3 regions of the Streptomyces sp. NPDC032126 genome follow, and region 2 is predicted to be linked to each of the others. Evidence: riboswitches for the same ligand, from Rfam matches in the RefSeq annotation. Region 2 holds a riboswitch; each other region holds the start of a gene.
The links. A riboswitch is a leader RNA that binds a small molecule or an ion and turns the genes downstream of it on or off. The one in region 2 is predicted to bind cyclic di-AMP.

Region 1 (9,486 bases), on a different contig from region 2:
TCACCTGGGGCTGGGTGGCCGTAGGACTGATGACCCTCTTCGTCGGGCTGTCCATGGCCGAGATCTGCTCGGCGTACCCGACCTCGGCCGGCCTGTACTTCTGGGCCCACCGGCTCGCCCCGCCCCGCTCCGCCGCGGCCTGGGCGTGGTTCACCGGCTGGTTCAACGTCCTCGGCCAGGTCGCCGTGACCGCCGGCATCGACTTCGGCGCCGCCTCCTTCCTCGGCGCCTACCTCAACCTCCAGTTCGACTTCCGGGTCACCGAGGGCCGCACGGTCCTCCTCTTCGCCGCGATCCTGCTGCTCCACGGCCTGCTGAACACCTTCGGCGTCCGCATCGTCGCCCTCCTCAACAGCGTGAGCGTGTGGTGGCACGTGCTCGGCGTCGGCGTCATCGTCGGCGCGCTCGCCTTCGTCCCCGACAGCCATCAGTCGACGTCCTTCGTCTTCGGGGAGTTCGTCAACAACACCGGATGGGGCAGCGGCTTCTACGTCGTCCTGCTCGGCCTGCTCATGGCCCAGTACACCTTCACCGGCTACGACGCCTCCGCCCACATGACCGAGGAGACCCACGACGCCTCGACCGCCGGACCCAAGGGCATCGTCCGCTCGATCTGGACCTCCTGGATAGCCGGCTTCGTCCTCCTCCTCGGCTTCACCTACGCCATCCAGTCCTACGACGGCGCCCTCTCCTCGCCCACCGGCGCGCCACCCGCCCAGATCCTCCTCGACGCGCTCGGCGCGACCGCCGGCAAACTGCTGCTGCTCGTCGTCATCGGCGCCCAGCTCTTCTGCGGCATGGCCTCGGTGACCGCCAACAGCCGCATGATCTACGCCTTCTCGCGCGACGGCGCCCTGCCCTTCTCCCACGTCTGGCACACCGTCAGCCCCCGTACCCGCACCCCCGTCGCGGCGGTCTGGCTGGCCGCGGCCGGCGCCCTCGCCCTCGGCCTGCCGTACCTGATCAACTACACCGCCTACGCCGCCGTCACCTCGATCGCCGTGATCGGCCTGTACGTCGCCTACGTCATCCCGACCCTGCTGCGCCTGCGCAAGGGCGACGCCTTCGAACACGGGCCCTGGCATCTGGGCCGCTGGTCGCGGGTGATCGGCCTCGTGTCGGTCGGCTGGGTCGGCGTGATCACCGTGCTGTTCATGCTGCCGCAGGTCTCCCCGGTCACCTGGGAGACCTTCAACTACGCCCCCGTCGCCGTCCTCGCCGTCCTCGGCTTCGCGGCGGCCTGGTGGCTGGCGTCGGCCCGGTACTGGTTCCTCAACCCCGACCACGAACGCACCCGCGCCCGCGAGGCGTCCCGGGCGCCCGCACCCTGAGCTTTGCGCCACCTGCGCACATCACCCCGGCCGTGTCCCCGATACCCGATCGGAGACACGGCCCGCTCCGGCTATGCTCGGGGAGGCAACATCACTCGGGCCGTTAGCTCAATTGGCAGAGCAGTGGACTTTTAATCCATTGGTTGTGGGTTCGAGTCCCACACGGCCTACCGGTGGCAGGCGGGGCATATGGCCCCTGACCTGCCAGGAAGCGCCTCGCCCGGCTCCGGCTGGTCGGGGCGCTTCGGCGTCGTCGGGCGCATGCGCCAGCCACGGCCCCGGCGGCTCGGGCGGTGTGCTGTGTTTCGGCCAGGGGCGCTTCCGGCGCGGGCCGTTGCCCCGGCGCGGAAGATGACAACGCTCACAGAAAACTCCCAAGAAGCGAGAGCAACTGCGTTGTTTGCCCGTTTCCGTGGGGCCCGGAATGGGTGATTCCGTGCCTTTCGGGGGGTGGCGGGATATAACCGGTGCCTGTTGCACGCATCATGGTAATACGATCACCCAGTCGGCGGCGGTGACGCGCCACTCGTCGGCCAAGGCGCGTGAGATCACGGGGTTCTGACGCAGCGACAGATGTCGCGGCCGCACCCGCGATCCATCGCATCCATTCCTGTTCTTCCGCGCCAGAAAAGGGAATTCGTGAAGATTCGTCGCACTCTCGCGACAGCTGTCGCCCTCGCTGTCACCACCCCTGTCGTGATGCTCGCCGCCAGTCCCGCCTTCGCCGACACCACCTCCACGTCCGCGTCGTCCTCGACGCCGTCCATCGAGGAACTGGAGAAGGCGGTCGCCGCCGCGAAGAAGACGTACGACGACGCCGTCGCCGCCGAGGCCACCGCCCGCCAGGTCCTTGAGACGGAGCTCTCGGACACCGCGCCGCTCGCCGTCGCCGCCGCCGAGGCGAAGAAGCAGGCCGAGGCCGCCGCCACGGCGAAGACCGCCGCCGACGACGCGGTCGTCGTCGCGCAGGCCGCCGTCGACGCCGTGATGGCGGACCCGAACGCCACGGACGACGAGCGGGTCGCCGCCCTCAGGGCCACCGTCGAGGCGAAGAAGCAGGCCGAGGCCGCCGCCGCGGCGAAGGCCGCCGCCGACACCAAGTACGCCGACGCCGACAAGGCCCGCGACGACGCGCGGGTCGACGCGGCCCGGAAGTACGACGCCGTGAAGAAGGCCCTGAAGGCCGCCGAGGCCGCCCTCAAGGCCGCCGAGAAGGCCCTCGCCGACGCCAAGGCGGACGCCGGGACCGACGAGCCGTGCGTGGCCGAGCCCGGCCTCGGCGTCTCGGTCTCCGGCCTGCCGGGCAAGATCGCCGCGGGCACCAGGGTCGCCTTCGCGATGCGGCTGACCAACAACACCAAGCGGACCCTGGACGAGGTCTACCCGTACGTGTCGGTGCACGCCACCGACACGACCGGCATGAAGGACCTCGACCACCTGCTGAAGCTGCAGTGGTCCACCGCCGCGTCCCCGGCGTGGAAGAACCTCGACCGGGACGGCTACGCGGACGCGATCAGCCCGCTGAAGGCCGGCGCCCACGCCGACGTCAAGCTGCGGCTGACCGTGAACGCCGCGGCACCGGTCGGTCAGGGCGTCGCGCTCACCGCGGGCGACTACCTCAACGACGACGGCAGCTGCGGCGGCACGCCGGACCTCAGCGCCTACGAGTTCGAGCTCGTCGCCGCCGGCACCAAGGGCGGCGGCACGGCGAAGCCCGGTACGGCGCCGCGCACGTCGGGCAGCAAGCCGCAGGGCGGCACCTCCACGGCGCCGGTGTCCACCACGACCACCTCGACGGGCACGCTCGCCCGGACGGGTTCGTCCTCCGCCCTGCCGCAGCTCGCCCTCGCGGGCGGCATCGCCGTGGCACTCGGCGCGGGTGCGGTGGTCGTCACGCGTCGCCGCGCGTCACGCTCCGACTAATGTGAGAACCCGACATGCGACAGTGCCCTGACCAGGGTTCGGAATCCTGGTCGGGGCACTGCCGTGTTCCGGCCGCGGTGGGCCCGAGAAGCCGCCTCAGCCCGCGCTCAGCTCCGTCAGCTCGCCCAGCGGCAGTGTGTGGCTGGTCTGCAGGACCTTCGCGCGCAGGTAGCGGACGTTGTGCGGGGTGGTGAAGACGCCGGTCGGGACGCGGTCGCGCACGTCGATGCCCAGGTCCCGCAACTGGCCCGCCTTGTCGGGGTTGTTGGAGAGCAGGTCCAGTTCCTCGATGCCGAGGGCGCGCAGCATCTGGGCGGCGGCGGTGTAGTCGCGGCCGTCCTCGGGGAGGCCGAGGGCGGCGTTCGCCTCGTAGGTGTCGAGGCCCTGGTCCTGGAGGGCGTAGGCGTCCAGCTTGTTGTAGAGGCCGATGCCGCGGCCCTCCTGGCGCAGGTAGAGCAGGACGCCGCCGGTCTGCGCGATCCGCTCCACCGCCTCGCGCAGCTGCGGCCCGCAGTCGCAGCGGGCGGAGCCGAAGACGTCGCCGGTCAGGCACTCGGAGTGCAGCCGGACCAGCGGGGTGGTGCCCGGGGCGGGCTCGCCGAGGACGACGGCGACGTGTTCCTGGCCGTCGGCGAGGCCGTGGAAGGTGACCAGCTCGGCGTCGACGGAGTAGCCGTCGTGGAAGCGCAGCGGTACCCGGACGCGGGCGCGCTGGGTGGCGGCGGGGGTGTCGGGCATGCGGGTCTCCCGGGGCGAGGGCGGTCGGTACCGGCAGCTGCTTCAGATTTGAAGCAGTGCGCCGGGTGAGACCCTACCCATGCTTTAAAGTTGAAGCAACCGATTTGCGGCCCGGCCCGCCCTCTGTGGTCCGGATCACCGTGAGCCGCTCACTGCGAGCCCGAACACGGAGTGGACCGCCTCCGCCACGGCAGTTCCTCCGGCGCCGCCTCGCCCTCGCCCTGGAACCCGGCCACCACCTGCGTGAAGATCTCCTCCAGCTGCCGCACCTGCTCGGGCGTGAGCCGGTCGAAGAGGGCGGCGCGGACCGTCTCCACATGGCCGGGGGCCAGCCGCTCCAGGACCGCCATGCCCTCGTCCGTCAGGACCGCGACACTGCCGCGCTTGTCCCAGCGGCAGTCCTCGCGCCGCAGCAGCCCGTCCTTCTCCAGCCGGGTCACCGCGTACGTCAGCCGGCTGCGGGTGATCTTCAGCGACTCCGCGAGATCGGTCATCCGCAGCCGCCGCTCGGGCGTCTCGGAGAGATTCGCCAGGATGGAGTAGTAGAGATGGGGCATGCCGGCCTCCTGCTGGAGCTGCCGGTCGATCGCGTCGTCGAGCAGGAGGTAGCCGGCGACATACGCGCGCCAGGCGCGCTGCTCCTCGGGGGTGAGCCAGCGGGTCGTCATGCCTCCAGTGTAGGTTTGTTTCAAACTTGAACCAAGACCGTGTTCCGTCCACCGCCCGAGGGAAGCCGCGCCGATGCCGTACCCGTACGTCCTGCTGTCCGCCGCCGTCTCCCTCGACGGCTACCTCGACGACACCGGCCCCGACCGGCTGCTGCTGTCCAGCCCCGCCGACTTCGACCGCGTCGACGAGGTCCGCGCCTCCGTCGACGCCATTCTGATCGGCGCCGGCACGATCCGCGCCGACAACCCGCGCCTGCTGGTCAACTCCCCGGACCGCCGCGCCGCCCGCGTGGCCGAGGGCCGCCCGGAGTACCCGCTCAAGGTCACCGTCAGCGCCTCGGGCGACCTGGACCCGTCCGCCAACTTCTGGCACACGGGCGGCGACAAGCTCGTCTGTACGACGGACAAGGGCGCGGAGCGGCTGAGCCGGACGCCGGTCGCGGCGGACGTGGTCGCGCTGGGCCCGGAGGTGGGCTGGCGCCCCCTGCTGGAGCACCTGTACGAGGCCAGGGGTGTCCGCCGGCTCATGGTCGAGGGCGGCGGCACCGTCCACACCCAGCTCCTCCAGGAGGGCCTGGCGGACGAACTCCAGCTGGTCCTGGCCCCCCTCTTCGTCGGCACGCCGGACGCCCCCCGCCTCTTCGGCCCCGGCGCCTACCAGCCGGGCCGACTGCGCCTGGTGGAGACCCGCCGGATCGAGGACGTGGTCCTCATGCGCTACGAGCCGACCGCCCCCGGTCCCGGCCCGCTGGCCCACGCCGCCGACCACCACTGGCTGGCCGTGGCCTGCGAGCTGGCGGACCTGTGCCCGCCCTCCCCGACCGCGTTCAGCGTGGGCGCGGTGGTCGTCGCGGCGGACGGCACCGAACTGGCCCGCGGCCACTCCCGCGAGTCCGGCGACCCGGTGGTCCACGCCGAGGAGGCGGCCCTGGCCAAGATCGACCCCGCCGACCCCCGGCTGCCCACGGCGACGGTCTACAGCAGCCTGGAGCCCTGCGCCCACCGCGCCTCCCGCCCCGCACCGTGCGCCGAACTGATCCTGCGGGCGGGCGTACGCCGGGTGGTGACGGCCTGGCGCGAGCCGGACACGTTCGTCACGGCGGCCGATGGAAGCGGGCTGCTGGCGGCGCGGGGCGTCGAGGTGGTCGTCCTCCCGGAGCACGAGCCCACCGCGAAGAGGCCGAACGCGCACCTCCTGGGGTGACCGGCTCACCCCCGTCGTCCACCCCGCGCGCCCGCTGTCTCCCGGCGTGACCCGCGCCTCACCGAGCCGTTTCGCTTTCCGTCCCCCGCATGACGTATGCTGGTTTCACCGACGCGGGGTGGAGCAGCTCGGTAGCTCGCTGGGCTCATAACCCAGAGGTCGCAGGTTCAAATCCTGTCCCCGCTACTGAAGGCCGAGGGCCGGAATCCGAAAAGGGTTCCGGCCCTCGGTGTTTTCTCAGCGCGTGCCGTGACCGGCTCCTCCTCACGCATCGTGACCGTGCGACGCCCCTCCGCATAACATCTGAGTCACCATCAAAAACCGTGAGACTCCTGATGCGGCCTCGATGCCGGGTCAACTCGCCCGTTTTTCACCGGTCCTGGCATGAAAGTCCAGGCCAAAAATGTAGTTGATCAAGTCGAACAGCTTGGAAACCGGCCCCCAGGTCTATTAACGTTCGATAACGCAGCGCGGTCGTCCCAGCCGTCACAAGAGATGGCTCCGTGCGCACGCGCCGAATCCCGCAAGGGAACCGGGGAACCACCACCTTGGGGTGAATCACGCGGACACCGCCGTGCGACAACGGCCGGTTTACGCGCGTAGGAGACCTTCCCGCTCCGAACCCGTCAGCTAACCCGGTAGGCGACGGAAGGAAAGGAGTACGCCCGCGTGGCGTCCAACCGGCCTGCCCCAGAAGCCCCGCTCGCGCCGACTCCGCGGGTCACCGAGACCTTCGGCTACGGCAGCTATCGCACCGACGAGGGCCCCTGGGAGGAGTGGAACCCCACCGCGGACTCCCTTCGCCCCGTGCGTGGCCGGCACCGCGTCGCCAAGCAGCGCGGCGGACTCGCCCGCAGCTCCACGGTTCTCGGCGTCGGCGTCATCGCCGCCGTCGGCGCGGGCGGCATGGCCAGCGCCAACACCGGCAAGCCGCCGGTCTCCATCTCCCTTCCCGACCTGCCCTCCGTCGGCTCCCTCATCTCCGACGACGAGGAGCCCCAGGACAGCGCGCCGACCCTGAGCAGCTTCGCCGCCACCGCGGACGACAGCGCCGAGGGCTCCGCCGACGCCGGCGAGGCCCTGCGCAACCGGATCATGGCGCAGGCCGAGTCGCAGCAGACCCAGGTCGACACCAAGACCCTCGCCGCCGCCGACGCCGCCGCGGCCAAGGCGGAGGCCGACGCCGCCGCCCAGGCCAAGCAGCAGGCCGACGCCGCGGCCGCCGCCGCGAAGAAGCAGGCCGACGCGGAGGCCGCCAAGAAGGCCGAGGCCGAGCGCCTCGCCGCGCTGGCCAAGCAGTACACGCTGCCGACCTCGTCGTACACGATCACCTCGACCTTCGGCCAGGCCGGCTCGATGTGGTCCTCCGGCTACCACACCGGCCTCGACTTCGCCGCCCCCACCGGCACCCTGATCAAGGCCATCCACGGCGGCACGATCACCGAGGCGGGCTGGGCCGGCTCCTACGGCTACCGCACGATCCTCACCCTCGACGACGGCACCCAGCTGTGGTTCTGCCACCAGTCGTCGATCAGCGTGAGCGTCGGCCAGAAGGTCGGCACCGGTGACGTCATCGGCCGCGTGGGCGCGACCGGCAACGTGACCGGCCCGCACCTGCACCTGGAAGTCCACCCGGACGGCCAGTCCGACGGCATCGACCCGATGGCCTGGCTGCGTGGCAAGGGCCTCAACCCCTGAGCCACGCCCCGCTGTCGGAAGAGCGGAATAGCGGAATAGCGGCTCACGGTACGGCCGTTGCAGCTGAGCATGACTTCTCTGCGCAAGCTCGGCTCCTCGGACCTTGAGGTCTTCCCGCTCGCCCTCGGCGGCAACGTCTTCGGATGGACCGCCGACGAGGCGGCCTCCTTCGCCGTCCTCGACGCCTACGCGGCCGCCGGAGGCAACTTCGTCGACACCGCCGACTCCTACTCCGCGTGGGTCGACGGCAACAGCGGCGGCGAGTCCGAGACGATCATCGGCAACTGGGTGCGGGCCCGCGGCAACCGCGACGACATCATCATCGCCACCAAGGTCAGCCAGCACCCCGACTTCCCGGGCCTGTCCGCGGCCAACATCAAGGCGGCCGCCGAGGCGTCCCTGCGCCGCCTGGGCACCGACCGCATCGACCTGTACTACACCCACTTCGACAAGCCCGAGATCCCGGTCGAGGAGATCATCGGCGCGCTGGACGAGCTGGTGAGGGCGGGCAAGGTGCGCCACATAGCCGCCTCCAACATCACCCCCGAGCGGCTGCGGGCCTCCCTGGACTTCTCCGACCGGGAGGGCCTCGCCCGGTATGTGGCCCTCCAGCCCCATTACAACCTCGTCTCCCGCGACACCTACGAGGGCGCCCTGCAGGACCTCGCCGTCAGCGAGGGCCTGGCCGCGGTGCCGTACTACGCCCTGGCGTCGGGCTTCCTCACCGGCAAGTACCGCCCCGGTACGACGGTGGACAGCCCCCGGGCCCAGGGTGCGGGCAGGTATCTCGCATCGGACCGGGGTGTCCGTGTCCTGACCGTCCTGGACGAGATCTCCGCGGCGCACGAGGTCCCGGTGGCCACCGTCGCCCTGGCCTGGCTGGCGGCCCAGTCGAGCGTGGCGGCCCCGATCGCCTCGGCCCGCGTCCCCGACCAGCTCCCGGCCCTGCTGGGGGTGGCGGACCTGAACCTGACGAACGACGAACTGGACCGCCTGACGCGGGCATCGGCGTAAGCCTCCCGCCCGCTCGGTCCAGACCGGTTCACGTGCGATACGGGTTGTACGCGGGATACGGCGCCGCCGGCTGCCCGTACCGGTACCCGTAGCCATGCCACGGCACCACCGGCACCGGCATCGGCGCGACGATCCGCGCCGCGTAGTCGAGGGCCGGGCGGGCGACCTCGCGGCGCCGCCACAGCTCCTGCAACAACTCCCGTTCCCGTACGACGAAGTCCGCGCCGGCATTGCCCAGCCGCCCGCGGTGCCGCAGGAACGCCAGCGAGGTCGCGTACGCCTCGTACTCGGCGACGGCCCGCGCGGCCTGCTTCCCGTACTGCCGCTTGGCCTGCTCGCGGGCGAGTTTCCGGGCCCGCATCGAGCCGAGCGCGACCGGCTCGCCCGGGGTCAGCCATCCGGCGAGGGCGTAGGCGGGCAGCTCGTCGCGCACGGTCTGCAGCTCCCGCTGCCGCGTCCAGATGACCAGCCAGGTCAGGACCGCGAACAGGGGCACCATGAAAGCGCCGTAGACGGCGAAGAACCCGAGCCCGCCGAAGGTCGCGGAGCCGTTCCACAGGGCGTGCATGCCCATGGCGAGCAGCAGCCCGGCCGGCGGCAGCAGCATCCGCCGCGCCCGCTGCCGTTCCGCGGACAGCGCGGCGATGCCGAAGCCGATGCCGGTGAGCACGGTGAACAGGGGGTGCGCGAAGGGGGACATGATCACGCGCACGAAGAAGGTGGCGGCGGTGACGGACGCGATGCCGCTGTCGCCGGTGACCTGGTCGGTGCCGAAGGCGTTGCCGAGATAGAGGATGTTCTCGGTGAAGGCGAAGCCGGTGGCGGTGATGCCGGCGATCACCACGCCGTCGACGATCCCGGTGAAGTCCCGTCTGCGGAACAGGAAGACGAGGAGGATGGCGGCCGCCTT
Region 2 (9,486 bases):
GCCCGCTCCCGGCAACGGCTGAGCCGCGTCACCCTCCCCGGGTGGCGCGGCTCGGCCGTTTCTCCGGCGCCGCGGCTCGGCCGTTCCTGCTGTCACCGGGCGGCTCGGACGGCCGTTTTCGGTCTTCGCCGCCGCCCTGCGGGGAATTACCCGGGGCATACGCGAAAATCGGCGCGCGGGCATACGGAAGGCGCGCGACCGGGAATTCACGGCGCACGCGAAAAAAGGCAGTGCGAATACACGCCCACGGAATATCTCTTCTTTGTATACGGCCCTCGTGTTAATGCCGCAGGCCCGAGATGTTTACGGGATGTTGCGAAGTCCTCACACGGTCGGCGCGGTCGCCGCCGCCGGAAAAACGCAACCGGTGGGCGAGGGTCGAACGCTCGGTGTGCAGCGCCGTGACCGCACGCGCGCGCTCGCCGTCGCCGCGCGCCACCGCGTCCACGATCGCGCCGTGCTCCGCCCAGGAGTCCACCGGGCTGGCGGGGGCCTCCACGGAGTACATCCAGGCGATCTTGTGGCGGAGCTGGGTGAGCGTCGACGCCAGGGCCTGGCTGCCGGAGGCCTGGGCGAGCGTCTCGTGGAACCAGCCGCCCAGCGAGCGCAGATCCTCGCTGTTGCCCCTCCTGGCCCGCTCCTGACCCAGCCGGACGAGGCCGCGCAGGACCTTCAGATGGGCCTCGGTGCGCCGCTGGGCGGCCCGGGAGGCACCGAGCGGCTCCAGGAGCAGCCGCATCTCCAGCAGGTCGGCGGCCTCCTGCTCGGTCGGCTCGGCCACGCACGCGCCCGCGTGCCGCCGGGTGACGACGAAGCCCTCCGCCTCCAGCGTGCGCAGCGCCTCACGGACGGGGACGCGCGAGACGCCGTAGCGGCGCGCGAGGAGTTCTTCGGTGAGCCGGCTGCCGCGCTCGTAGACACCCGCGACGATGTCGTCCCGAATGGCCGTGCACACCGAGTGCGCAGGAACGCGCATGACCGACCTCCGCATTAATCCCCGTGAAACGTCGACGATAGACGTGTTCAGCGACTCTAATGCAATGAGCCGGAATTTCCGATGGCGGGCCGGAATCCATGGATATTTTTTGGACAGCGGGGCGTCCGAAACGACGAAAGCCCCGGCTCGGAGAGCCGGGGCCGTACGATCTGTCGCCGTCCGTCGTCAGACGTTCACGCCGTGCTTGCGGAGGTAGGCGACCGGGTCGATGTCCGAGCCGTATTCCGGGGTGGTGCGGGCCTCGAAGTGCAGGTGCGGCCCGGTGGCGTTGCCGGTCGCGCCGGAGTGGCCGATGCGCTGGCCCGGGGTGACCCGCTGGCCCACGGACACGCCGATGGACGACAGATGGCCGTACTGGGTGTACGTGCCGTCATCCATGCGGATCACGACCTGGTTGCCGTAGGCACCGCCCCAGCCCGCCTCGACGACCGTGCCGGAGCCGACCGCGTGCACGGGAGTGCCGCTCGCGGCGTGGAAGTCGACGCCGGTGTGGCTGCCGGAGGACCAAAGGGAGCCGCCGGCGCTGTAGCCGGTGGAGATGTAGGAGCCGGTGATCGGCAGCACGTAGGCGTTGAGGCGCCGGCGCTCGGCCTCGCGGGCGGCGCGCTCCTTGGCCAGGCGCTCCGCCTTGGCCCTGGCGACGGCCTTCTGGCGGGCGATCTCCTGATCGGCGGCCTGCTTCTGGGCGGCGGCCTGGTCGTCGATCTGCTGGGCGGCGTCGTCGTTCACGGCGACGACGGGGATCAGCCCGGTCTGCTCGGCGGAGGTCTCGGCGGCGAGGGCCGGGGAGGCCACGGTGGCCATGACGCCGGTGGTGGTGAGCGCCGCGATGCCCGCCGCGCGGGCGGTGGTGCGCTTCATCCGGCTGGGACGACGGTGCTTACCGGTGGCGCAGCTGAACGCCATGAAGTCGAGCGGTCCTTTCCTTCCCTCTCGCCTACCGGGTTAGCTGACGGGTTCGGAGCAGGAAGGTCTCCTACGGGCCCCCTCGCCTTCACACGCGGGCGCCCGATTCACCCCAGGGACTGCACAAGTGGGTCCCCGGCTCCCCTGGCTCGCGCCGTACGGGGACTCGGCGATGACTGTCCGGTGCCGCGGGCGCGGCGCACTGCCTGACGAACAGCCCGGACGACGCTAGAGGCCGCGCCCTTCGATTCCCAAACGGAGTGGGGCTTTTGTAGCGCATGCCACAGGTCAGACAGGCAATCTCTCCCCCAATTCGGTTGTCTTCGGACATCGTTGGACATCAAGGGGCCCCGGAGGACGCGTCCGTCCGCCGGGGCCCCTTCACGGGCTACTCGGCCGCTACGACCTTCACCTCGCCGATGCCGAGGGCCGCGACGGGCTCCTTGATCTGCGCGGCGTCACCGACGAGGACCGTCACCAGCCGGTCCACCGGGAAGGCGCTCACGGCCGCCGCGGTGGCCTCGACGGTGCCGGTGGCGGCGAGCTGCTGGTAGAGCGTCGCCTGGTAGTCGTCGGGCAGGTGCTGCTCGACCTGGTCGGCCAGCGTGCCCGCGACGGCGGCGGCCGTCTCGTACTTCAGCGGCGCCACGCCGACGAGGTTCTGCACCGCGACATCGCGCTCGGCGTCGGTCAGTCCGCCCTCGGCGAGCGTGCGCAGCACCGTCCACAGGTCCGCGAGCGCGGGGCCGGTGTTGGGCGTGTCGACGGAGCCGCTGATGGCGAGCATCGCGGCGCCCGAACCGTCCGGCGCGGAGCGCAGCACCTGGCCGAACGCGCGCACGCCGTAGGTGTAGCCCTTCTCCTCGCGCAGGACGCGGTCCAGCCGGGAGGTGAGGGTGCCGCCGAGGCAGTACGTGCCGAGCACCTGCGCGGGCCACACGCGCGCGTGCCGGTCGGGACCGATCCGGCCGATCAGCAGCTGCGTCTGGACGGCGCCGGGCCGGTCCACGATGATCACGCGGCCGGTGTCGTCGGCGGTCACCGGCGGCACGGGCCGGGGGGTGCCCGCGGAGCCCCTCCAGTCGCCCAGGGTGTCGTCGAGGAGCGCGGTGAGGTCGACGTCGGTGAGGTCGCCGACGACCACGGCGGTGGCGGTGGCGGGACGGACGTGCCTCTCGTAGAAGGCGCGCACGGCGGCGGAGTCGATGGCCTCGACCGTCTCCACGGTGCCCTGGCGCGGCCGCGACATGCGCGCGGTCGCCGGGAACAGCTCCTTGGAGAGCTCCTTGGCGGCCCGCCGGGACGGGTTGGCCAGCTCGTGCGGGATCTCGTCGAGGCGGTTGCGCACCAGGCGCTCGATCTCGCTGTCGGCGAAGGCGGGCGCCCTGAGGGCGTCGGAGAGCAGCCCGAGCGCCTTGGGCAGACGGGAGACCGGCACCTCCAGGCTGAGCCGGACGCCGGGGTGATCGGCGTGGGCGTCGAGCGTGGCTCCGCAGCGCTCCAGCTCGGCGGCGAACTCCTCGGCGGAGTACTTGTCGGTGCCCTCGGAGAAGGCCCGCGCCATGATCGTGGCGACACCGTCGAGGCCGGCCGGCTCGGCGTCCAGGGGGGCGTCGAGGAGGACCTCCACGGCGACGAGCCGCTGGCCGGGGCGGTGGCAGTGCAGGACCGTCAGGCCGTTGTCGAGCGTGGCGCGCTCGGGGGCCGGGAACGCCCACGGCTTGGCCTCGCCCGCCTGCGGCCGGGGGTGGAACTCCATCGTGGCGAGCTCGGTCACTTGGCCGCCTCCTCGTTGTCGTCGGCTTCCACGGTGGCCGCGGACTCCGGGTCTTCGGTGCCTTCCACGTCCTCGACGTGCTCCGGGGCGATCGGCTCGTAGACCAGCACCGCGCGGTTGTCGGGGCGCAGGCGGGCCTGGGCGACCTCGCGCACCTCCTCGGGCGTGATGTCCAGCACGCGCTGGACGGCGGTCAGGGCGAGCTGCGGGTCGCCGAACAGCACGGCGTACCGGCACAGTTCGTCGGCGCGGCCGGCGACCGTGCCCAGGCGGTCCAGCCACTCGCGCTCCAACTGGGCCTGGGCGCGCTCCATCTCCTCGGTCGTGGGGCCCTCCGCGGCGAAGCGGGCGAGCTCCTCGTCGATGGCGGACTCGATGACCGGCACCTCGACGTCACCGGACGTCTTCACGTCCAGCCAGCCCAGGGAGGGCGCCCCGGCGAGCCGCAGCAGACCGAAGCCGGCCGCCACCGCCGTACGGTCGCGGCGCACCAGGCGGTTGTAGAGGCGGGAGGACTCGCCGCCGCCGAGGACGGTGAGGGCGAGGTCGGCGGCGTCGCACGCGCGCGTGCCGTCGGCGGGCAGGCGGTAGGCGGCCATCAGGGCGCGGGCCGGGACCTCCTCCTCGACGACCTCGCGCAGCTGCTCGCCGATGATCTCGGGCAGCGTGCCGTCGCGCGGCGCGGGCTTGCCGTCGTGCGTGGCGATGGAGCCGAAGTACTTCTCGATCCAGGCGAGCGTCTGCTCTGGATCGATGTCGCCGACGACGGACAGGACGGCGTTGTTGGGCGCGTAGTAGGTGCGGAAGAACGTGCGGGCGTCCTCCAGCGTGGCCGCGTCCAGGTCGGCCATGGAGCCGATCGGCGTGTGGTGGTAGGGGTGGCCGTCGGGGTAGACCATGGCGGTCAGCCGCTCGAACGCCGTGCCGTAGGGGACGTTGTCGTAGCGCTGGCGGCGCTCGTTCTTCACGACGTCGCGCTGGTTCTCCATCGACTCGTCGTCCAGGGCGGCCAGCAGGGAGCCCATGCGGTCGGCCTCCAGCCAGAGGGCGAGCTCCAGCTGGTGGGCGGGCATGGTCTCGAAGTAGTTGGTGCGCTCGAAGCTGGTGGTGCCGTTGAGCGAGCCGCCGGCGCCCTGCACCAGCTCGAAGTGACCGTTGCCCTTGACCTGGGCGGAGCCCTGGAACATCAAGTGCTCGAAAAGGTGAGCAAGGCCGGTACGCCCCTTGACTTCGTGGCGCGAACCGACGTCGTACCAGAGGCACACCGCCGCGACCGGGGTCAGGTGGTCCTCTGAGAGCACCACGCGCAGGCCGTTGGCCAGGCGGTGCTCGGTCGCTGTCAGGCCCCCGGAGCCTGCCTGGGCTGTGGCCGTGTGACCCATGGGCATGTACGTCCCTTCGATCGCTGACGCGGTCATCGAACCGCGGATTTCCTGCCGGTCCTGTCACTGTATGCAAGCGTGCGGACAGTCGGCGAAGTTCCCGCGGGACATACGCCGAGAGCGGATCGCGTAGCCTGCGGGCAGCCGCGGGGAGGTGATCCCGCGAGCCGGGCCGGGCGGCCGTGACCGGGTCCTGGCCCGGGTTGTCAGTGCCACGGTCCACAATGGTCCGCGTCAGATCCCGTCACACGCTTCAGCAAGGAGCCGGCAGCGATGGCCCGCCGCAGCACGAAGACCCCGCCGCCCGACGACGCCTTCGAGGAGAAGATCCTCGACATCGACGTCGTCGACGAGATGCAGGGCTCCTTCCTCGAGTACGCGTACTCGGTCATCTACTCCCGCGCGCTTCCGGACGCCCGCGACGGTCTCAAGCCGGTGCACCGCCGCATCGTGTACCAGATGAACGAGATGGGCCTGCGCCCCGACCGCGGTTACGTGAAGTGCGCGCGCGTGGTCGGCGAGGTCATGGGCAAGCTGCACCCGCACGGCGACGCGTCGATCTACGACGCGCTGGTGCGCATGGCGCAGCCCTTCTCGATGCGTGTGCCGCTCGTCGACGGCCACGGCAACTTCGGCTCGCTGGGCAACGACGACCCGCCGGCCGCCATGCGGTACACCGAGTGCCGTCAGGCGCAGGCGACGAGCCTGATGACCGAGTCGATCGACGAGGACACGGTCGACTTCACGCCGAACTACGACGGCCAGGAGCAGGAGCCGGTGGCGCTGCCCGCCGCCTTCCCGAACCTGCTGGTCAACGGCTCCTCGGGCATCGCGGTCGGCATGGCCACGAACATGCCGCCGCACAATCTGGGCGAGGTCGTCGCGGCCGCCCGCCATCTGATCCGCTACCCGAACGCGGACCTGGACGCCCTGATGAAGTTCGTCCCGGGCCCCGACCTGCCGACGGGCGGCCGCATCGTCGGCCTGGCCGGCATCCGCGACGCGTACGAGACGGGCCGTGGCACCTTCAAGATCCGCGCCACGGTGTCCGTCGAGAACGTGACGGCCCGCCGCAAGGGCCTCGTCATCACCGAGCTGCCCTTCGCGGTCGGCCCCGAGAAGGTCATCGCCAAGATCAAGGACCTGGTCGGCTCGAAGAAGATCCAGGGCATCGCGGACGTCAAGGACCTCACGGACCGCGAGCACGGCCTGCGCCTGGTCATCGAGATCAAGAACGGCTTCGTGCCGGAGGCGGTCCTGGAGCAGCTCTACAAGCTGACGCCGATGGAGGAGTCCTTCGGCATCAACAACGTGGCGCTGGTGGACGGCCAGCCGCTCACGCTGGGCCTGAAGGAGCTCCTGGAGGTCTATCTCGACCACCGCTTCGAGGTCGTGCGCCGGCGCAGCGAGTTCCGCCGCACCAAGCGCCGCGACCGGCTGCACCTGGTGGAGGGCCTGCTCACCGCCCTCGTCGACATCGACGAGGTGATCCGCCTGATCCGCTCCAGCGAGAACAGCGCGCAGGCCAAGGAGCGCCTGATGGAGCGCTTCTCGCTGTCGGAGGTCCAGACCCAGTACATCCTGGACACCCCGCTGCGCCGGCTCACCAAGTTCGACCGCATCGAGCTGGAGGCGGAGAAGGACCGGCTCATCGCGGAGATCGCCGAGCTGACCCGGATCCTGGAGTCGGACGCGGAGCTGCGCAAGCTGGTCTCGGCCGAACTGGCCTCGGTGGCCAAGAAGTTCGGCACCGAGCGGCGTACGGTCCTGCTGGAGTCCTCCGGTGCCCCGGCGGCCGCCGTGCCGCTCCAGGTCGCGGACGACCCGTGCCGGGTGCTGCTGTCTTCGACGGGTCTGCTGGCCCGTACGTCGAGCGGCGAGCCCCTGCCCGCGGACGAGGACGCCCGGCGCGTCAAGCACGACGTGATCGTCTCCGCGGTGCCGGCCACCGCGCGCGGCGAGATCGCCGCGGTCACCTCGGCGGGCCGGCTGCTGCGGATCAACGTCGTCGACCTGCCGCAGCTGCCGGAGACGGCGTCGGCGCCGAACCTCTCGGGCGGCGCGCCGCTGACGGAGTTCGTGTCCCTGGAGGGCGACGAGACGGTCATCTGCCTGACCACGCTCGACGAGTCCTCCCCAGGTCTGGCGCTCGGCACGGAACAGGGTGTCGTCAAGCGCGTGGTGCCGGACTACCCGTCCAACAAGGAGGAGCTGGAGGTCATCACCCTCAAGGAGGGCGACCGGATCGTCGGGGCGGTCGAGCTGCGCACCGGCGAGGAGGACCTGGTCTTCATCACCGACGACGCCCAGCTGCTGCGCTACCAGGCCTCGCAGGTCCGCCCGCAGGGCCGCCCGGCCGGCGGCATGGCGGGCATCAAGCTCGCCGAGGGCGCGAAGGTCATCTCGTTCACGGCCGTCGACCCTGCGGCGGACGCGGTGGTGTTCACCGTGGCCGGCTCGCGCGGGACGCTGGACGACTCGGTGCAGACGACGGCCAAGCTGACCCCGTTCGACCAGTACCCGCGCAAGGGCCGGGCGACGGGCGGTGTGCGCTGCCAGCGGTTCCTGAAGGGCGAGGACTGCCTGTCCCTGGCCTGGGCGGGTCCGCTGCCGGCGCGCGCGGCGCAGAAGAACGGCACCCCGGCCGACCTGCCGGAGATCGACCCGCGCCGCGATGGCTCGGGCGTGTCCCTGCCGAAGACGGTCGCGGTGGTGGCCGGGCCGGCGTGACCGATGCGCGGGGCGGACCGACGCGGTGGGCCCGGCCGGCATGACCGACGCGCGGGGCCCGGCCGGTGGGTCAGGGCCCCGCGCCTACGCCTCGTCGGCGGGCTCGTCCCGCGAGCCCCACGTGGACTCGTCGGCGGGCTCCTCCCCCGATCCCCGCGCGAACTGCTCGGCGGGCTCCTCCTCCGGGCCCCGCACATAGCGCAGGACGCCCCACATGCCGTGCTCGTCGGGCTGGGAGGCGTCCTGCGCGCACGCGTCGAGTTCCTTGCCGAGGGAGGCGGTCTCGATGTCCGAGCCGATCAGCACCAGCTGGGTGAGGCGTTCCTCGGCCTCCGCCCAGGGCTCGGGGTAGAAGCGCAGGAACCGTCCCACGGCGTGCACGGCGTAGCGGTTGCGGGGGTCGTACGGCCCGAAGTCGACGTACCCCTTGATCCGGTAGAGCCCGTCGGGCCGGCTGTCGAGGAACGCCATCGTCCGGCGCGGGTCGAGCGGGACGGGCGAGGAGAAGGACAGGCTGTCGTACGCGGTGTGCAGGTGTCCTTCGTGCTCCTCGCCGTGGTCGTGCAGATCGTCGAAGGAGAGCTGCCCGACGCGCTCCTCGCTCGGTCGGCAGTCGAACAGGAACTCGGGGTCGACGCGGCCGTGGGTGGCGGGCACGACGGGGGCGCCGTCGGTCAGCGAGCGGACGAGCCCGAGGACCCGTTCGCCGTCCGTCGCCCGGTCGAGCTTGTTGACCACGACGAGGTCGGCGAGGGCGAGGTGCCGGTCGATCTCGGGGTGGCGCGCGCGGGTCGCGTCGAACTCGGCGGCGTCGACGACCTCGACGAGTCCGCCGTAGACGATCCCGGGGTGTTCGCTGGCGAGCACCATGCGCACCAGTTCCTGGGGCTCGGCGAGGCCGCTGGCCTCGATCACGATGACGTCGATGCCGGCGGAGGGCCTGGCCAGCCGTTCGAGGTAGCCGTCGAGTTCGCTCGCGTCGACCGCGCAGCACAGACAGCCGTTGCCCAGGGAGACGGTGGAGTCGCCGAGGGCGCCCGCGACGGCCAGGGCGTCGATCTCGATGGCGCCGAAGTCGTTGACGATCGCGCCGATCCGGCTGCCGCCGCTGCGGTGGAGCAGATGGTTCAGCAGGGTCGTCTTGCCGGAGCCGAGGAATCCGGCGAGCACGACGACGGGGATCTGCCGCGGGCTGTGACGCTGCGCCAACGTGCGACCTCTCTCACACCTGTGCGTGCCCCGGCTCACGACCGGCGCACGGCCGAGACTTGCGTGCCGTCCCAGGATACGAGGCGGAGAAACCCGGCGAAGTGAACGATTGTTAGCAGCACTTGGGGGGCAGACGATGGGCAAGGCGCCGGGGTGTGCGACCCTCACTTCCTTCCGTGCGCCTCCTCTCCGCCTCCCCCGCCGATCAGAGCCGCTCGGCACCCTGGGAGACGGCAAGCGCCGCCCACCGCTCGCCGGTCCCCGTCAGTCCACCCGCATCCCGACGACCGGCGGACGGCCGCCTGATTCGGGGGTTGACATGGCCACACAGAGTTCTGGGTTGCGGAGGCTGAGGGCCGCCGCGGCGGCGGGGATCGGCATGGCGGCCGTCGCGGCCGTCACCCTGACCTCCCACCGCCGTGCGCTGGACGCGCTGCGCCTGCGGATCGAACAGCTGGAGCGGACCGCACAGGCGTATCAGCAGA
Region 3 (9,486 bases), 790 kb from region 2:
CCGCGCTCCGGGATCCGGCCGGCGGTACCGTCAAGGAGAAGGAATGACCAGCGAGTTCGACCTCGGCGCGCTGCTCGCCGAGCGCGGAGCCGAGCGCTACGAGCTGCACGGCAGATACCTCAACCACCAACTGCCGCGCATGCTGCACACCATCGGCTTCGACAAGGTCTACGAGCGGGCCGAGGGCGCCCACTTCTGGGACGCCGACGGCAACGACTACCTGGACATGCTCGCCGGGTTCGGGGTCATGGGCCTGGGCCGCCACCACCCGGTCGTCCGCAAGGCCCTGCACGACGTCCTCGACCTCGACCTCCCCGACCTCACCCGCTTCGACTGCCAGCCGCTGCCCGGGCTGCTCGCCGAGAAGCTGCTCGCCCACAGCCCACACCTGGACCGGGTGTTCTTCGGCAACAGCGGGACGGAGGCGGTCGAGACCGCGCTGAAGTTCGCCCGGTACGCCACCGGCAAGCCCCGCGTCCTCTACTGCGACCACGCCTTCCACGGGCTGACCACCGGCTCGCTCTCGGTCAACGGCGAGAGCGGCTTCCGGGACGGCTTCGCGCCCCTCCTGCCCGACACGGCCGTACCGCTCGGCGACCTCGACGCGCTGGCGCGGGAGGTGAAGAAGGGCGACGTGGCCGCCCTGATCGTCGAGCCGATCCAGGGCAAGGGCGTGCACGAGGCGCCGCCAGGCTATCTGCGCGCGGCCCAGGAGCTGCTGCACCGGCACAAGGCGCTGCTCATCGCCGACGAGGTGCAGACCGGCCTCGGCCGCACCGGCGACTTCTACGCCTACCAGCACGAGGACGGCGTGGAGCCCGATCTGGTGTGCGTGGCCAAGGCGCTCTCCGGCGGCTATGTGCCGGTGGGCGCGACCCTCGGCAAGGACTGGATCTTCAAGAAGGTCTACTCGTCCATGGACCGGGTGCTGGTCCACTCGGCCAGCTTCGGCTCCAACGCGCAGGCCATGGCGGCCGGGCTCGCGGTGCTGTCGGTCATGGAGAACGACCAGATCGTCGCGGGCGTCCGGGCCACCGGGGAGCGGCTGAGGTCCCGGCTCGCCGCGCTGACCGGGAAGTACGAGCTGCTCGCCGACGTCCGGGGCCGCGGTCTGATGATCGGCATCGAGTTCGGCAAGCCGGCCTCGCTGAGGCTGCGCAGCCGCTGGGCCATGCTGCAGGCCGCCCGCAAGGGACTGTTCGCCCAGATGGTGGTCGTCCCGCTGCTCCAGCGGCACCGGATCCTCACCCAGGTCTCCGGCGACCACCTGGAGGTGATCAAGCTGATCCCGCCCCTGATCATCGGTGAGGCGGACGTGGACCGGTTCGTCGACGCGTTCACCGAGGTGATGGACGACGCGCACAGCGGCGGCGGGCTGATGTGGGACTTCGGCAAGACGCTGATCAAGCAGGCGGTCGCCAACCGCTGACGGTGCCGGCCGACCCTTTTGCCTCTGAGGCAAGTAATTTGCCCCAGAGGTAAGCGTGCGGCTGAATGGAGGCATGAACTCCTCCGCGAGGGAGCCCTCGGCGGAAGCCGGGGGTGTCCTGCCCGCCATGGCCCCGCAGCTGCGTGCCCTGCGCCGCCGCGCCGCCCTCACCCTGGAGGCCGCGGCCCGCGAGGCCGGGCTGTCGCCCGCCCATCTCTCCCGTCTGGAGACCGGGCAGCGCCAGCCCTCCCTGCCGATGCTGCTCGCCCTCGCTCGCATCTACGGTACGACTGTTTCGGAGCTGCTGGGCGAGACGGTCGCCGACCGGGACGCCGTAGTGCGCGCCGCCGCCATGGAACCCACCGAGGCCGGCGGCTGGACGTACTGGCAGGCCGGCGCGCCCGGGCGCGGGATGCAGGCCCTGCGCGTACGGGTGCCGTACGGCGCGCAGGGCGACATGGTGCGCGTGCATCCCGGCGAGGAGTGGCTGTACGTCCTCAAGGGTCGCCTCGACCTGCGCCTCGGGGACGCCGCGCACCGGCTCGGTCCGGGGGACAGCGCGCACTTCGACTCGCTGACCCCGCACCGCATCGCGGCTCAGGACCCCGACGGGGTCGAGCTGCTGTTCGTTCACACCCTGTTGCAGAGCCCCACGGCCGCGCTGTGCCTGGGGCCGACCCCTGGAGAGATGCGAGAGACGCCATGAGCGACCTGGAGGAGAAGTTCCCGCGCGCCCTGTGGGTGCGGCTCATCATCTACATCGCGGTGGGGCACCTCTTCGCCGCCTTCATCTGGCTGCTGTTCGAGCTCGGCGCCCAGCAGTGACCTCGGCGGGATCCGGCCCTTCGCGGGTCAGTCGAGCAGGCGCTCGCGCAGCCGCTCCCGGCGCTCCGGGGTGAGCCCCAGGCCTTGCTCCAGATAGGCGCCGACGCCGCCCCAGGTCTCCTCGATCGTGTCGAAGGCCGCCGTCAGATACTCCGCGCGCGCGTCGAAGAGCGGGCCGAGCAGTTCCATGACCTCGGGGGAGTAGGCGTCGGCGCCGGTGGCGCTGCGGCGCACCTTGTAGCGGCGGTGCTTGGCGTTGGACTCCAGGTAGTCGGCGATGATCGCCTCGCGCTCCACGTCGAGCGCGAGCAGCGTCACCGCGATGGACAGACCCGCGCGGTCCTTGCCGGCCGCGCAGTGCATCAGAGCCGGGACGCTGTCCTCGGCGAGCGCGTGCAGCACGCGCGTGTGCTCGGCCGTGCGCTCCTTGATGATCATGCGGTAGGAGGCGATCATCCGGTTCGCGGCCTTGCCGTCGCCGAGGAGCGCGCGCAGCTGGTCGATGTCGCCGTCGCGGACCATCTTCCAGAACTCCGCGCCGTCCGCCGGGTCGGACAGCGGCAGGTTCACATTGCGCACGCCCGGCAGCTCGACGTCCGGGCCCTCCAGCTTCTGGTCCGCCGCGTTGCGGAAGTCGAAGATCGTGTGCAGCCCCAGCGACGACAGGAAGGCGGCGTCGTCCTCGGTCGCGTGCGCGAGGTGGCCGCTGCGGAACAGCACGCCGTGCCGCACCCGCCGTCCGTCCACGGTCGGCAGGCCGCCCACGTCACGGAAGTTGCGCACGCCTGCCAGTTCGGGCTCGGTCGAGGGGATCTGCTGCGTCACGGGGTCTCCCTCCCAGTCGGTCGCGGCCGGCGCGGCTCAGGTGGCCGACGCGACCCCCTCGACCATACGACATGGCTTCCTGAGGCAACGTTTGTCCCTGTGTCGGAGAACGGATGTCCGACATCGGGTTCAAACCGGATGAAGAGTTGTCCACAGGCGTTGCCGTGCGGGCCCCCCACGCTCGATGATGTTGGAGTTTGATCGCACCTGTTCGGATCAGTGGGGGTTCCATGCCCGAGACCGTCGCGAACGGCCGTACCTGGCTCCTGTCGGGGCCCACGAGCAGCTACGCGCTCCATGTCACCGGAGACGACGTGCTCGTGCACCTGCACTGGGGCCCGCGCATCACCGCGGCCGACGCCGAGGCCCTGGCCGCGCGCCCGCTGCCCGACGAGCGGCCCTTCGAATCCGCCCTCGACGGACACGAGGAGTACCCGGTGGAGGGCGGCCCCCGCTTCGTCCGCCCGGCCCTGTCCGTGCGGACCGGGGAACGCCGCGGCACCGAGTGGCGCTACGAGGGGCACGAGACCGAGGGTGACGAACTGCGCCTGCGCTTCCGGGACGCGGGACTCGCGGTCACCCTGCACTACCGGATGCGCGAGGACGTCGTGGAGCGGTGGGTGACGCTCGCCAACGACGGGGAACGGCCCCTGGAGCTGCTGCGGGCCGACTCCGCCACCTGGACACTGCCCGAGCGCGCCGACTGGCGGCTGTCCCAGCTGCACGGACGCTGGGCCGCGGAGTCCCGGCTCACCCGGGCACCCCTCACCTACGGCGAGAAGGTCATCGGCAGCCGGCGCGGTCACACCGGCCACCAGCACCTGCCCTGGGTCGCCCTGGACACCGACGCCACCGAGGAGCGCGGCGAGGTCTACGGCTGCGCGCTCGGCTGGTCCGGCTCCTGGCGGATCGCCGTCGCCCAACTCCCCGACGCGCGCGTACAGATCACCGGCGGCGCCGGGTACGACGACTCGGGTCTGCTGCGTCTCACGCCCGGGGAGTCCTTCACCACGCCCGTCTTCGCCGGACTGTGGAGCGACGCCGGCTTCGGCGGGGCGAGCCGCGCCTGGCACGCCTATCAGCGCGCCCATGTCATCCCGGACGCCGACCAGGACCGGCCGGTGCTGTTCAACTCCTGGGAGGCCACGACCTTCGACATCTCCGAGGAACAGCAGGCCACGCTCGCCCGCCGGGCCGCGGCGATCGGCGTGGAGCTGTTCGTCGTCGACGACGGCTGGTTCGGCGCCCGCACCAGCGACCGCGCCGGCCTCGGTGACTGGACTCCCAACCCCGACCGCTTCCCCTCCGGCCTCAAGCCGCTCGCGGACTATGTGCACGCGCTCGGCATGCGGTTCGGCATCTGGGTCGAGCCCGAGATGGTCAACCCGGACAGCGATCTGTACCGGGCGCACCCCGACTGGGTGCAGTACCAACCGGGACGAAAGCGGACGGAGTTCCGCAATCAGCTCGTGCTCAACCTCGCGCGCGAGGACGTCCAGGAGTACCTCTGGGAGCGGCTCGACACCCTGCTCTCCAGCGCTCCGATCGACTATGTGAAGTGGGACTTCAACCGCTGCTTCACCGACGCCGGCTGGCCGGGCGACCCCTACCCGCAGCGCCTGTGGATCGACCATGTCCGCGCGCTGTACGCCCTGCTGGACCGGCTCCGGCAGGCCCACCCCGGCGTCGCCTTCGAGTCGTGCTCGGGCGGCGGCGGACGGATCGACCTCGGGATCATGAGCCGCACGGACCAGGTGTGGACCTCCGACAACACCGACCCGCTCGACCGGCTCGCCATCCAGCACGGCTTCAGCCAGATCCACCCCGCCCGGGTCATGGCCGCCTGGGTCACCGACAGCCCGAACACCCAGCTCAACGGCAGGGTGAGCTCGCTGCGCTTCCGCTTCGTCAGCGCGATGGCCGGGGTGCTCGGAGTCGGTGGCGACCTCGCCGAGTGGAGCGAGGAGGAGCTCGCCGAGGCCGGGGAGTGGGTGGCCCTCTACAAGGAGATCCGGCCCCTGGTGCAGCACGGCGACCTCTACCGGCTGCGGCCTCCGCAGGGCGGGCTGAGCGCCGTGCAGTACGTGCGCGGGGGCGACGCCGTCGTCCTCGCCTGGCTGGAGGCCCAGCGCTACGGCGAGCCGGTGCCGGCGCTGCGACTGAAGGGCCTGGACCCGACGGCGTCGTACGAATGCCTCGAAACGGGCGAAGTGCATCGAGGTGCGCTTTTGCTGCATCACGGACTGCGGACCGGGCTGCGCGGTGATCTCGATGCGACGGTTCTCCGACTGCGCCGCATCTGAGACTTCTGTCCGTATTAGCCGAAATCGATGCCCTTATTCCAAGTCGCTCTGGAATAGGGGCATCTGGAGCGGTGTCACGTGAGCATCGTCATATCCGTGACCCAGCGTCGCGCGTCATGTTCACGTAATTCATGTTTCTTTCCAAGGTATTTGGCGCGAGCGCATTCCCTCTGATTGACGCAGGGTGACCGGGAATTCTCCCAGCTGATCAAGAGAAAAGCCCGGCCCGTGCAACCTCTGCTTGTTTCCGTGCGTCTTGGTCGCTTACGTTCGCCACCAATCCGGACGGAACGCCGAATCCTGCCGCTGTCCGGAATCCGCACACACTCACCCGTGCCCGGCAGGAGCGGGGGACCCACAGGTACAACCGCCTGTTCCGGTCTCCGGAACGGCTAGGGGTCAAGTCGTGCCATGGCACGGCCGGGCATCTCCAGCCCGCACCCGACAGCTCACCTCGCAGGCGCCGGAGAGGAATTCGCCATGCCCGCGAAGGGTAAGCACCGCCGTCCGAAGTCCCTGCGCTTCACCCGTACTCTCGCCGTCGCCGGAACCGGCGGCGCCGCGCTCGCCCTTCCGCTCATCGGGGCCACCGGCGCCCAGGCCGCGCCGGCCGCGCAGCCGGTCTCCTCCGTAGCGGCGAAGGCCGTCCAGGCCGCTCCGGCCGCGCAGAAGGCGGAGAAGAAGAGCACCGAGAAGAAGGCCGTCGCGCGGACCTACACCGTCCGCTCCGGCGACTACCTCTCGAAGATCGCCGACGAGCAGCATGTGAGCGGCGGCTGGCAGAAGCTGTACCGGGACAACCGCGAGGTCGTCGGCAACGACCCCTCGCTGATCCACCCCGGCCTCAAGCTGTCGCTCGGCAAGAAGGCCGCCGGCTCCACCGCGAAGACCTCCCACACCTCGGCGTCCACGGCGAAGTCCTCCGCGAAGAAGGCGCAGAAGTCGGCGCAGCAGTCGACGACCGCCCGGGCCGCGGCGGCCGAAACCGTCTCCAACGGGTTCACCGCCCCCGTCTCCGGCGCCACCGTCGGCACCGCCTACCGCACCCCGGGCAGCATGTGGGCCAGCGGCTACCACACCGGCGTCGACTTCGTCGTCCCGACCGGCACCTCCCTCAAGGCGGTCGGCGCGGGCACGGTCGTCTCCGCGGGCTGGGGCGGCGCGTACGGCAACCAGGTCGTCATCAAGCTCGCCGACGGCTACTACGCGCAGTACGCCCACCTCTCGCAGCTCTCCGTCTCGGCCGGCCAGACGGTCAGCGCGGGCCAGCAGGTCGGCCTGTCCGGCGCGACCGGCAACGTGACCGGCCCGCACCTGCACTTCGAGATCCGTACGACCCCCGACTACGGCTCCGACGTCGACCCGGTCGCCTACCTCCGCGCGCACGGCGTCAGCGTCGGCTGACCCACCCCCCGGGCCGCTCGGGCCCGACCCACGCCACCGAAGGCCGGACTCCATCCCCTGGGTCCGGCCTTCGGTGTATTCCCCCCTTGGCAACTCTTTGGCAGTGGCCTATCTCACCGTCCGTCAACCCTCGCCTACGGTCGCGTAGGTCACATTCGAAGGGGAATCATGAACCGCTGTGGCAGACGATTCGAAGAGTGACAACAGATCAGTGATCGGGTCGTACGTGGCGGTGGGGGACAGCTTCACCGAGGGCGTCGGCGACCCCGGCCCCGACGGGGCGTTCGTCGGCTGGGCCGACCGGCTCGCGGTGCTTCTCGCCGACCGGCGGCCCGAAGGCGACTTCCAATACATCAATCTCGCCGTGCGCGGGAAGCTGCTCGACCAGATCATGGCCGACCAGCTCCCGCGCGCGCTCGAACTCGCGCCGGACCTCGTGTCCTTCTGCGCGGGCGGCAACGACATCATCCGTCCCGGCACCGACCCCGACGAGGTCGCCGAGCGCTTCGAGCGCGCGATCGCGTCCCTGACCGAGGTGGCCGGCACGGTCCTGGTGACCACCGGCTTCGACACCCGTGGCGTCCCCGTGCTCAAGCACCTGCGCGGCCGGATCGCCACCTACAACGGGCACGTCCGCGCCATCGCCGACCGGTACGGCTGTCCCGTCCTGGACCTGTGGTCCCTGAAGTCCGTCCAGGACCGCCGGGCCTGGGACGACGACCGCCTGCACCTCTCCCCGGAGGGGCACACGCGCGTGGCGCTGCGCGCCGGCCAGGCCCTCGGCCTGGAGGTCCCGGCCGACCCCGAGCAGCCCTGGCCGCCGCTCCCGCCGCGCGGCACCCTGGAGGTCCGCAAGGACGACGTGCACTGGGCGCGCGAATACCTGGTGCCGTGGATCGGGCGCCGGCTGCGTGGGGAGTCCTCCGGCGACCATGTGACCGCCAAGGGCGCACTGTCCCCGGACGACATCAAGATGCGGATCGCGGCAGTGGCCTGAGCACACCCGGCCTCCGGCCACCACACGGGTGGGGCCGACCGGGCAGATGGGGCGACCGCACGGGAACGGCGACCGCGCAGGTGGGGCCGACCGGGCATGTGGGGCGACCACGCAGGTGGGGCGACCGCACGGGAGAGGCGACCGGGCAGGTGGGCCGACCGGGCGGCTGGGGTGACCGCGCAGCTTGGGCGATCGGGCACGTGGGACCGACCGGGCAGGTGAGGCGACCGCACGGGAGAGGCGACCGGGCAGGTGGGCCGACCGGGCGGCTGGGGTGACCGCGCAGCTTGGGCGACCGGGCACGTGGGGCGACCACACGGGAGAGGCGACCGGGCAGGTGGGCCGACCGGGCGGCTGGGGTGACCGCGCAGCTTGGGCGATCGGGCACGTGGGGCCGACCGGGCAGGTGGGGCGACCGCACGGGAATGGCGACCGGGCACGCGGGGTGACCGCGCAGCTTGGGCGACCGAGCATGTGGGGCGACCACACGGGTGGGGGCGACCGCACGGGAACGGCGACCGCGCGCGTAGGGCGGCCGCACAGGAGGGGTGCCGCCGGGTTTCGGTCCGGCGGCCCGCTCAGCTCTCCCGTGCGGTCGACCCTCCGGCGGCCAGCCCGAGTTCCCGGTTCAGGGCCTCGTCCACCCACGCCTGGGCGCGCGTGCGCGGCACCGTGCCCGCGTAGGACGTCAGCTGCACGGCCAGACCGTCGAGCAGCGCCGTCAGGCGCAGTGCCGTGCCGTCCGGGTCCGGGCACTGGAACTCGCCCGCCGCCACGCCCTCGGCGATGACCCCGGCGAGCGCCGCCTTCCACTCCCGGTCCAGGTCGCGGGCGACCTCCCGCAGCGCGGGCTCGCGCAGCGACACCGCCCACCCCTCGATCCACAGCCGCCAGCCCTTGGCCTGCCCGGTGGGCGCGTACCAGCGCACCGCGGACCGCAGCCGGCGCTCCGCGGACGTACGGCGGCCCAGCAGACGGCGCAGATGCGCGAGGTCGTCCTCGGCGGCGTGGGCGAACGCGGCGGCGACCAGCTTCTCCTTCGTCGAGAAGTGGTAGAGGACCAGCGCGCTGCTGACGCCGAGCGCGGCGGCCACGTCGGCGACGCGGACCGCCGCCGCACCGCGCGCCTCGATCTGCTCGATGGCCGCCCGCAGCAGCTCCTCGCGCCGCTCGGCCACACTCAACCGGACCCTCGCCACGCCGTCACCCTAACAGCGGCCCCCAACAGGTCACCGGTACCGGCCGAACCGCTCCGCGATCACCGGCAGCCGCTCCGCGGCGAGGGCGTGCGCGGCCGCCCGGGGCGTCGTCCCGTCGGCCTCGGAGCGGTCCAGCACCCGCTCCACCAGCGCCCGCATCGACCGGCGGACCTGCGCGAACGCCTCGTCCGCGGCGGGGCCGATGTCGCCGAACAGGGTCCACCACCACCAGGCGTTCGTCCCGGAGTTGACCACCACGTCGGGCAGCACCCGCACCCCGCGCGCGTGCAGCAGCGCCTCCGCCTCCGGCAGGACCGGGATGTTGGCCGCCTCGGCGATCCACCGCGCGCGTATCCGCCCCTGCTCCGCCACGCCGATCGCGTACGACACGGCCGCCGGGACGAGGACCTCCGCGTCCACCGCCGACCACGCGTCCCCGGGCAGTTCCCGGTCCCCGGACCGCAGCACCGAGCGATCCACCGTCCCGTGCCCGTCGCGGGCGGC

Region 1: it holds a riboswitch for cyclic di-AMP, as region 2 does, so the genes downstream of both, ACZ5NW_RS13030 (M23 family metallopeptidase) here and ACZ5NW_RS00505 (M23 family metallopeptidase) in region 2, are expected to answer to the same signal.
Region 3: it holds a riboswitch for cyclic di-AMP, as region 2 does, so the genes downstream of both, ACZ5NW_RS03860 (M23 family metallopeptidase) here and ACZ5NW_RS00505 (M23 family metallopeptidase) in region 2, are expected to answer to the same signal.

Annotation. Positions count from the first base shown of each region.
Region 1 is NZ_JBVIMA010000003.1:19,950-29,435, reverse strand. Features, by position in the region: gene ACZ5NW_RS13065 (amino acid permease) at 1-1,331, shown strand, start outside; tRNA gene ACZ5NW_RS13060 (tRNA-Lys) at 1,429-1,501, shown strand; gene ACZ5NW_RS13055 (peptidase) at 1,971-3,254, shown strand; gene ACZ5NW_RS13050 (GTP cyclohydrolase II) at 3,351-3,992, opposite strand; gene ACZ5NW_RS13045 (MarR family winged helix-turn-helix transcriptional regulator) at 4,142-4,660, opposite strand; gene ACZ5NW_RS13040 (dihydrofolate reductase family protein) at 4,734-5,864, shown strand; tRNA gene ACZ5NW_RS13035 (tRNA-Met) at 5,977-6,050, shown strand; cyclic di-AMP (ydaO/yuaA leader) riboswitch at 6,367-6,526, shown strand; gene ACZ5NW_RS13030 (M23 family metallopeptidase) at 6,534-7,562, shown strand; gene ACZ5NW_RS13025 (aldo/keto reductase) at 7,632-8,576, shown strand; gene ACZ5NW_RS13020 (PrsW family intramembrane metalloprotease) at 8,605-9,486, opposite strand, start outside.
Region 2 is NZ_JBVIMA010000001.1:118,386-127,871, reverse strand. Features, by position in the region: gene ACZ5NW_RS00510 (GntR family transcriptional regulator) at 281-976, opposite strand; gene ACZ5NW_RS00505 (M23 family metallopeptidase) at 1,163-1,903, opposite strand; cyclic di-AMP (ydaO/yuaA leader) riboswitch at 1,917-2,085, opposite strand; gene ACZ5NW_RS00500 (M16 family metallopeptidase) at 2,292-3,680, opposite strand; gene ACZ5NW_RS00495 (M16 family metallopeptidase) at 3,677-5,068, opposite strand; gene ACZ5NW_RS00490 (DNA gyrase/topoisomerase IV subunit A) at 5,336-7,792, shown strand; gene ACZ5NW_RS00485 (CobW family GTP-binding protein) at 7,877-9,001, opposite strand; gene ACZ5NW_RS00480 (DUF6082 family protein) at 9,342-9,486, shown strand, end outside.
Region 3 is NZ_JBVIMA010000001.1:907,793-917,278, forward strand. Features, by position in the region: gene dxs (1-deoxy-D-xylulose-5-phosphate synthase) at 1-47, shown strand, start outside; gene ACZ5NW_RS03835 (aspartate aminotransferase family protein) at 44-1,429, shown strand; gene ACZ5NW_RS03840 (helix-turn-helix domain-containing protein) at 1,503-2,135, shown strand; gene ACZ5NW_RS03845 (DUF6126 family protein) at 2,132-2,254, shown strand; gene ACZ5NW_RS03850 (tyrosine-protein phosphatase) at 2,282-3,079, opposite strand; gene ACZ5NW_RS03855 (alpha-galactosidase) at 3,310-5,382, shown strand; cyclic di-AMP (ydaO/yuaA leader) riboswitch at 5,701-5,858, shown strand; gene ACZ5NW_RS03860 (M23 family metallopeptidase) at 5,863-6,786, shown strand; gene ACZ5NW_RS03865 (SGNH/GDSL hydrolase family protein) at 6,998-7,783, shown strand; gene ACZ5NW_RS03870 (TetR family transcriptional regulator C-terminal domain-containing protein) at 8,362-8,982, opposite strand; gene ACZ5NW_RS03875 (Glu/Leu/Phe/Val dehydrogenase dimerization domain-containing protein) at 9,013-9,486, opposite strand, start outside.